DNA from 2 places in the Lysinibacillus phoenicis genome. Region 2 is predicted to be linked to the other one. Evidence: riboswitches for the same ligand, from Rfam matches in the RefSeq annotation. Region 2 holds a riboswitch; the other holds the start of a gene.
The links. Region 2 has a riboswitch for lysine ahead of ABC382_RS14090 (amino acid permease). Riboswitches for the same ligand answer to the same signal wherever they lie in the genome.

Region 1: linked by a shared signal. The riboswitch ahead of ABC382_RS04040 (transporter substrate-binding domain-containing protein) and the one ahead of ABC382_RS14090 (amino acid permease) in region 2 are both predicted to bind lysine.

What each region holds. Positions count from the first base shown of each region.
Region 1 is NZ_JBDFMP010000002.1:562,385-566,579, reverse strand. Features, by position in the region: gene odhB (2-oxoglutarate dehydrogenase complex dihydrolipoyllysine-residue succinyltransferase) at 32-1,285, shown strand; lysine riboswitch at 1,627-1,813, shown strand; gene ABC382_RS04040 (transporter substrate-binding domain-containing protein) at 1,933-2,790, shown strand; gene ABC382_RS04035 (amino acid ABC transporter permease) at 2,961-3,686, shown strand; gene ABC382_RS04030 (amino acid ABC transporter ATP-binding protein) at 3,699-4,195, shown strand, end outside.
Region 2 is NZ_JBDFMP010000002.1:2,542,800-2,546,994, forward strand. Features, by position in the region: gene ABC382_RS14085 (response regulator transcription factor) at 1-154, opposite strand, end outside; gene ABC382_RS14090 (amino acid permease) at 318-1,781, opposite strand; lysine riboswitch at 1,864-2,040, opposite strand; gene ABC382_RS14095 (CynX/NimT family MFS transporter) at 2,218-3,426, shown strand; gene ABC382_RS14100 (TraB/GumN family protein) at 3,478-4,008, opposite strand; gene ABC382_RS14105 (nitric oxide synthase oxygenase) at 4,082-4,195, opposite strand, start outside.

The sequences.
Region 1 (4,195 bases), 2.0 Mb from region 2:
GTAAGCACGTTAATCAAAGGAGGAAATGAAAGTGGCTGAAATTAAAGTCCCTGAATTAGCAGAATCGATTACAGAAGGTAGTATCGCACAGTGGGTTAAAAAAGTGGGCGATCGCGTTGAAAAAGGTGAATTCATCGTTGAACTTGAAACAGATAAAGTAAACGCTGAAATCATTTCTGAAGAAGCAGGTGTATTAACACAAATTTTAGCTGAAGAAGGCGATACTGTACTAGTTGGTCAAGTTATCGCAGTAGTAGAAGCAGGCGAAGGCGCAGCACCTGCACCAGCAGCGGCTCCAGCTGAAGCAGCTCCAGCTCCAGCAGCACCACAAGCAGCTCCTGCACCAGCGGCAGCAGCTCCAGTAGTAGAAGAAACTTCTGGTGAGCGTGTTATCGCATCTCCAGCAGCACGTCGTCTTGCACGTGAAAAAGGTATTGACCTTGCAGCAGTATCTCCAGTAGATCCACAAGGTCGCGTACGTGTACAAGATGTAGCAGCACACGGAACTGCACCAGCGGCAGCAGTAGCACCTACACCAGTAGCAACTACAGGTGGCCCAGTTGTATTCACACCAGCAGCTAATTCTGATCGTGTAACAATTGAAAAAATGAGCCGTCGTCGTCAAACAATTGCAAAACGTTTATTAGAAGTTAAACAATCAACAGCTATGTTAACAACATTCAACGAAATTGACATGACAAACATCATGGCACTTCGTAAACGTAAACAAGAAGAGTTTGTGAAAGCAAACGACATCAAACTTGGTTTCATGTCATTCTTCACAAAAGCTGTTGTTGCAGCACTGAAAAAATACCCATACGTAAACGCTCAAATCGTTGGCGATGAAATTCATTTAAATAACTTCTTCGATATCGGTATCGCTGTATCAACTGAAGAAGGTTTAGTAGTACCAGTTGTACGTGATGCAAACAGCAAAAACTTCGCTGAAATCGAAAAAGATATTGCTAACTTAGCGACAAAAGCTCGTGATAAAAAATTAGGCTTAAATGATATGGCTGGTGGATCATTCACAATCACAAACGGTGGTGTATTCGGTTCATTAATGTCAACACCAATTATGAACGGTACTCAAGCTGGTATTTTAGGTATGCATTCTATTGTTAACCGTCCAGTTGCTGTAAATGGGGAAGTTCAAATCCGTCCAATGATGTATGTAGCACTTTCTTACGATCACCGTATCATCGATGGAAAAGATTCAGTAGGATTCTTAAAAACAGTTAAAGAATTAATTGAAAACCCAGAAGATTTATTATTAAATTCATAATACCATTAAACCCTGCGAACAATGTTCAGCAGGGTTTTTTTGTGCATAATGAAATCTTTCGACCGATTCTATTTTTGAAAGAGTACTAATGTTATATCGTATAGAGGAGCAAAAAAGAAATAAACACAACTTTTCTCACATAGAAAACATACTCTATAATAAAAATATGTTGTAATTTTCAGAAATATTGACGAAAGCTCAATGATTTAAAATGGATAGAGAACGCATAATAACCTAATATTGTCATTAGTCAGAAAAATGTTAAAATCGTCTTGACGAACATATTAGTTTTATAGTAGTATCTAAATATCAATTAAATAAACAAACCTCACGAATGTTACCAGTGAGGTAGAGGCGCGGTATTTATTAGTTCATTGTTGAGTACAAGCAAGCGAAGACGCAATGAAGAAGGAAATATCGCCGAAGTATAAAAGGAGCTCGTACTTTTATGCTGGGTCTGCAGTGAATAAGTGCAGGACTGTCCTAGTAAATTGATTTCCAGGTTTACTAGGTTGTGCTATCTCGGAAATATGGAAATAATAGTGAGGATTTGGGCAACTGTCATAAAAGGTAAGACCTAAGTTCAATAAACTTAGGTCTTTTTTAGTACAGTTGTCTTATTTTTTTACAGAAAAGGGGAGTTTTTCATGAAAAGAAAATGGTTGTTAGTAATGATCTCTATCATGACAGCAATTGTGCTAGCTGCATGTGGCACTAGCGACAAAAAAGACGGCGGTTCAGGTGATGCTGGCGCGGACAAGGAAGAAGGCGGCGGTGAATTCCGCATTGGAATGGAGGCTGGCTACCCACCATTCAACTGGACACAGCAGGACGATGCTAATGGCGCGGTAAAAATTGCTGATAATGCAGAGTATGCAGGCGGCTATGATGTACAAATGGCGAAAAAAATCGCTGAAGGCTTAGGCAAAGAGCTAGTTATCGTAAAAATGGAATGGGACGGCTTAGTACCAGCGCTACAATCAAACAAAATTGATGCAATCATTGCGGGTATGTCACCAACAGAAGAACGTAAGAAAACAATCGACTTTACTGAAAACTACTACACGTCGGATTTCGTAATGGTGATTAAAAAGGGTAGCAAATATGAAGGGGCAAAATCAATTCAAGATTTCTCTGGTGCAAAAATTACATCCCAATTAAATACATCGAACTACACAGTTATTGATCAAATTAAAGGTGTAGACAAACAAACTGCTATGGAAAGCTTCCCGGCAATGCGTGTTGCTTTAGAGGCTGGCAAAATTGATGGTTATGTAGCAGAACGTCCAGAAGGAATTTCCGCTGCAGCAGCGAACGATAAGTTCACATATGTTGCATTTGAAGAAGGCTTTGATACAGATCTTTCTAACACTTCAATTGCTGTAGGTTTACGCAAAGAAGATGCAAATCGTGAAAAAATTAACGAAATATTAAAAGGTATTACAGAAGACGATCGTCAAGCCATTATGGAGGAAGCGATTAAGAATCAACCAGCAGCACAATAATGACAAGGCACGGACTAGTTGCTGGTCCGTGCATGATCATTTCATCATTATCAAAATGAGAACCTCTCTACATAATGATAATGTCCTAGCGTGACAAATCATAGAATGGTAGAAAGAGCTAGGACACGAAAAAGATAAGCAAGCAACATGACATTGTAAGGAGGAACATCATGAGTCTTGAATGGATAATTTCAATTATTGAAAACAACTGGCAAATGTTTTTACGAGGTGCGTATTATACGTTACTGATTTCGATTATTAGTACAATTATTGGTGCATTCATCGGATTTTTCATCGGAATTATGCATACGATTCCAGTTCGTAAAAAAGGAATAAAATTTTATAGCCTGAAGCTTATTAATTTTATCCTAACATGCTATGTTGAATTTTTCCGTGGTACACCAATGATTGTACAGGCTATGGTTGTCTACTACGGATTAGATATCGCGTTTGGAATTGACATGCATTTTATCACAGCAGGTATTTTAGTCGTTTCTCTTAATACAGGGGCATACATGGCAGAGATTGTGCGTGGTGGGATTGTATCGATTGATAATGGTCAATACGAGGCAGCATCAGCGATTGGGATGAATCACTTCCAAATCATGCTTCACGTAGTCCTGCCGCAAGTAGCACGTAACGTTTTACCAGCAACAGGTAACCAACTAATTATGAATATTAAAGATACAGCCGTATTAAATGTCATCGGCGTAACAGAGTTATTCTTCCAAACAAAATCAATTTCAGGTAACAACTTCCGTTATTTTGAATCGTTCTTTGTCGCATGTGTTCTTTATTTCATTATGACATTTACCGCATCTCGCATCCTTCTATATGTTGAAAAACGTTTGGATGGACCGGATGCCTATCAAAAAGAACAAAAAGAAGCAGTATAGGGGGACGCACAAATGGCAGTCATTAAAATCGAACATTTAAGTAAATCATTTGGACGTAACCAAGTGTTAAAAGATGTGAATTTCCAAGTGGAAAAAGGCGAGGTTGTTTGTTTAATTGGTTCCTCTGGTTCTGGTAAGTCTACACTACTTCGTTGCATAAATTTATTAGAAACACCAAGTGGCGGGCAAATAATTTATCAGGGAGAAGACATCCTAGATGAAAAGCACAATATCCAAGAATATCGTACCCATCTAGGAATGGTATTCCAGCAGTTCAATTTATTTAATAATCATAATGTGTTAAGTAATTGCACAGTCGGCCAAATCAAAGTACTTAAGCGCTCGAAGAAAGAAGCGGAAGAAACAGCGCTGAAATATTTGAAGATCGTAGGTATGGATCAATATGTAAACGCTAAGCCACGTCAGCTTTCAGGCGGACAAAAGCAACGTGTAGCAATTGCTCGAGCACTGTCTATGAATCCCGAAGTAATGCTATTTGATGAACCGAC
Region 2 (4,195 bases):
AGATAACTAAATCAAATGAATGGTTTAAACAATACTGTAATGCCTCTTCTCCATTCTTTGCAGTTGTAACACCGAAGCCTTCCAATAGTAAAAAGTTTTCTACCATTTCACGAATAGCCTCATCATCTTCAACTAGTAAAATATGTTTTTGCATTTTCATGCACCTCTTCCTAACTAAAAAGCCATTAGTATGACTTTCCACATCTATAGTATATTACCATATATATGATATAGATTAAGAAATAAATTTAACGCCCAAATATAAAAAAGCCGTCCTATCAACCGTCATACAACGGTATACAGAACAGCTTTTCTATTTAATCCTCCACTTTTAAATCACACTCATTAAGTGGAAGCATTTTTGTTTTATGTTTAATTTTATAGCCTAACCATAATAGTAAGAAAAATGGAATTCCAATATAAGAAACTAGAATACCGTACCAATCGATTTTGTCTCCTGTAAAGGCTGTGTAATTTTGTCCAATGACCACAATCATACAAACTGTAAAGGCGAATAGTGGTCCGAATGGATACAATTTTGCTTTATAAGGTAATAGCTTTGGATCTAAGCCCTGTGCGTCGAATGCACGACGGAAACGATAATGACTAAATGCAATGCCAAGCCATGCAATAAAGCCAGACATTCCAGAGGCATTTAATAGCCAGATATACACCACACCGTCACCGAAAAATGACGCTAAAAATGCTAAACAGCCTACAGCTAATGTTGCTAGTAGCGCGTAAATTGGAATACCACGGCGACTAAGCTTTGTAAAGATTTTAGGCGCATGACCATCCACCGCTAATTGCCATAACATACGAGATGATGCATAGAGCCCTGAGTTACCTGCTGATAGCATAGCCGTTAAAATAATAGCGTTCATTAACGACGCAGCAAAGGCGATACCTAAGCGATCAAACACTAATGTAAATGGTGATACTGCAATATCTTCTGATAATAAGCGCTCATCTGTGAAAGGAATCAGCATTCCTATTGCACCAATTGCTAAAATATAGAATAAAAGAATACGCCAGAATACGGATTTTACAGCTTTCGGAATATTTTTACCTGGATCATCAGTTTCACCAGCTGTTATACCTAGAAGCTCTGTTCCTTGGAATGAAAACCCTGCAGCCAGGAAAATACCAAAGGTAGCAAGGAAGCCCCCATGGAATGGCCCATCACTAATAAAGAAATTTGTGAAGCCTACAGGTGCCTGACCACCTAAAATACCAAAAATCATTAATAAACTAATAATAATAAAAACAATGACCGTTGCTACTTTAATCATAGCAAACCAATATTCACTTTCACCATAGCTCTTTACAGAAAGTAAATTAAACGTTAGCACAACAGCAATAAATAATACTGTCCAAAGTGCTGATGAGCTATCTGGGAACCAATATTTCATTATTAAAGACACTGCTGCAATTTCTGCTGCAATCGTAATTGCCCAGTTATACCAATAGTTCCAACCTAAAGCGAAGCCTAGTGCTGGATCTACGAATTTTGTTGCATACGTACTAAATGAACCTGATGATGGCATATAAGCAGCCATCTCTCCTAAGCTCGTCATTAGGAAGTACACCATAACACCAATTAAGGCATAGGCAAGCAATGCGCCTCCTGGCCCTGCTTGTGCAATGGCACCACCACTAGCTAAAAATAGCCCCGTACCAATTGTACCGCCTAAAGAAATCATTGTAATATGACGGCTTTTTAATTCTTTTTTCAGCTTTGGTTCGTTATGACCGAGCTGATTTACTTTTATTTCACTCACGATATAGCTTCCTTCCTATTTATGAGGCAAAAAAATGCCATCACATGAACAATGTGATGGCTAAGTTAATCCTCAGTTTTTCCTAAATGATAGCTCAACACGTTGTACAAACGTGACAGTTCTGTTCCTTTCGGAGACAGCCCCAGCATGAGGTTTTCAAGTCCCCTCACACTTCGGCAATATTTCCTTTCAGCTAATCTCATCAATGCTTGTCATTTCAATTAGCATACTTATAAATATCGCGACCTCTACCTCAATACAAACATGAGGCATATAATTATTAAATTTATGATGATTATTATACTAACATAAGACCATAGACATTTCAACAACACGGAAAATGTTCTGTATTTTATGAATCTTCTACTATTTTTAATAGTGTGATAAAGTGTTATAGTAGTTCAATTAGAATGGTTAATAACAGGGGGGAGTTATTTTGACTACAAATGATCATTCCGCTAGTTATCCAAGTAAAAAAATTAGCTGGAAAGGAACAACATTACTTTTAGTCTTTGGGGTTATTTTTATTGCCTCTACATTACGAATGCCATTAACTGTTGTTGGTCCAATCATATCCTTTATCCGTGATGATCTTGGTATCTCTAATGTATTAGCAGGCTTTCTAACAACTATTCCATTGCTTGCTTTTGCCATCATATCGCCTTTTGCACCTATCGTAGCACGTAAACTAGGGCTTGAGCTTACTTTATTTTTATCCACTATTCTATTGGCCTTAGGGATAGTTCTACGCTCACTTGGAACAACAGGATTACTTATATTTGGTACTATGCTAATTGGCGTAGCAATATCTTTTGGAAATGTACTCATTCCAGGATTACTAAAATTGAAATTTCCATACCATGTAGGCTTACTGATGGCCTTCTTCACCATGTCCATGAATTTAACTGCTGGCCTTGGCGCAGGTATTAGCTATCCAATAGCTAATTCATCATTAGGCTGGCAAGGGGCTTTGGCCATTGCTCTTGTACTTGTTGTCGTTACGATTTTAATTTGGATACCTCAATTAAAATCAAATAAACCTGAACCAACTACCTCATCTAAAAAGTCAGGTCCACCACTATGGAAATCACCTGTTACGTGGGCCGTCACAGGCGCAATGGGTTTACAGTCTTTATTATTCTACACGACTGCAGCTTGGATTCCAGAAATCTATATTGCCCAAGGATTAGCTCCTGATAAGGCTGGCTGGATGTTTTCTATTATGCAATTCTCTCAAGTTCCAATGGCATTAGCTGTGCCTATTATTGCTAGTAAAATGACTTCACAGCGACCTCTTGTACTGATGTTTACGTCGTTCTATTTAGTAGGCTTTGTTGGTGTTGTAATGGAATGGACAAGCCTTGGAGTACTTTGGATGGTCCTTCTAGGATTAGCAGGTGGTTCTTCATTCGCATTAGCCATGATGTTTTTCACCCTTCGCACCCGTACTGCCTTTGAAGCAGCAGATTTATCAGGCTTTGCACAATCTTTAGGGTATTTATTTGCCGCAATTGGTCCTATTCTTTTTGGCTACTTGCATGATTTATTCGGTGGCTGGGATATTGCTGGCTGGCTTTTTGTAGTTGTGGCAATGGTACTTTTCTTCTGCTCAATGAGAGCTTCTAAAGATGAATATGTCCATTAAATTGGAGCAGATGGGAAATGGCATATGTTTCTCATCTGCTTTTTTATCAACCTATTTATTCAGCTGCTCTAATAACCTTAGCAGTTCCGCAAGACGGTCTGCTGCTTCGTTATTGTGCACTGTAATAGCCGTTAAACTAGGGATAGCCTCTTGTAAGAGTAGATAGCTGAAATAATAATAGCTTAAAAATGCTGTCTGCTCATAGCCCGTCGGCGTTTCTCTTTCCCACTCTTGATCGTCATCCTCTTCATTTTCTGTCCATAAGTAGTTTCTATCTAGCAGCTTCTGCATGGGTTGAACAGTTTGTGTTGGCTCTAAATAATCCACAGTAATCGCCTGAGCAACGGCTAAATAAAGTTCAATTTCTTGTAAGGAGACATCCTCCCTATCTTGGCTACCCAGCTTTTTTAAAAGGATTAACAAAACCCATGGTGTCACCTGCCAAAGTGTACCTTGATGTTCAATTAACTCAGCTAGTTGTCGGTAATTTTCCTCTTCAATCAGCTGCGGAATGGCTGCACCTCTTCCATAAGGTGTGGTCAATTGTTGCCACGGGATATCTGGAATTTGCTGCTCCAACATAGTGGATCACCCTCTTCTTAAAATACAATTAATTGATAAATTTACTGATAGGAAATTGAAGAGTCTTCTATTGTTAATAGCATGGTTTTTGATAAAAATAATTTGGTGTATGATAGACATTTACATAGGGCTTATGGAAAATATGCGTTGTTGCAGGTGAAAGCGGTGGAATTAACCATGTCCAGTT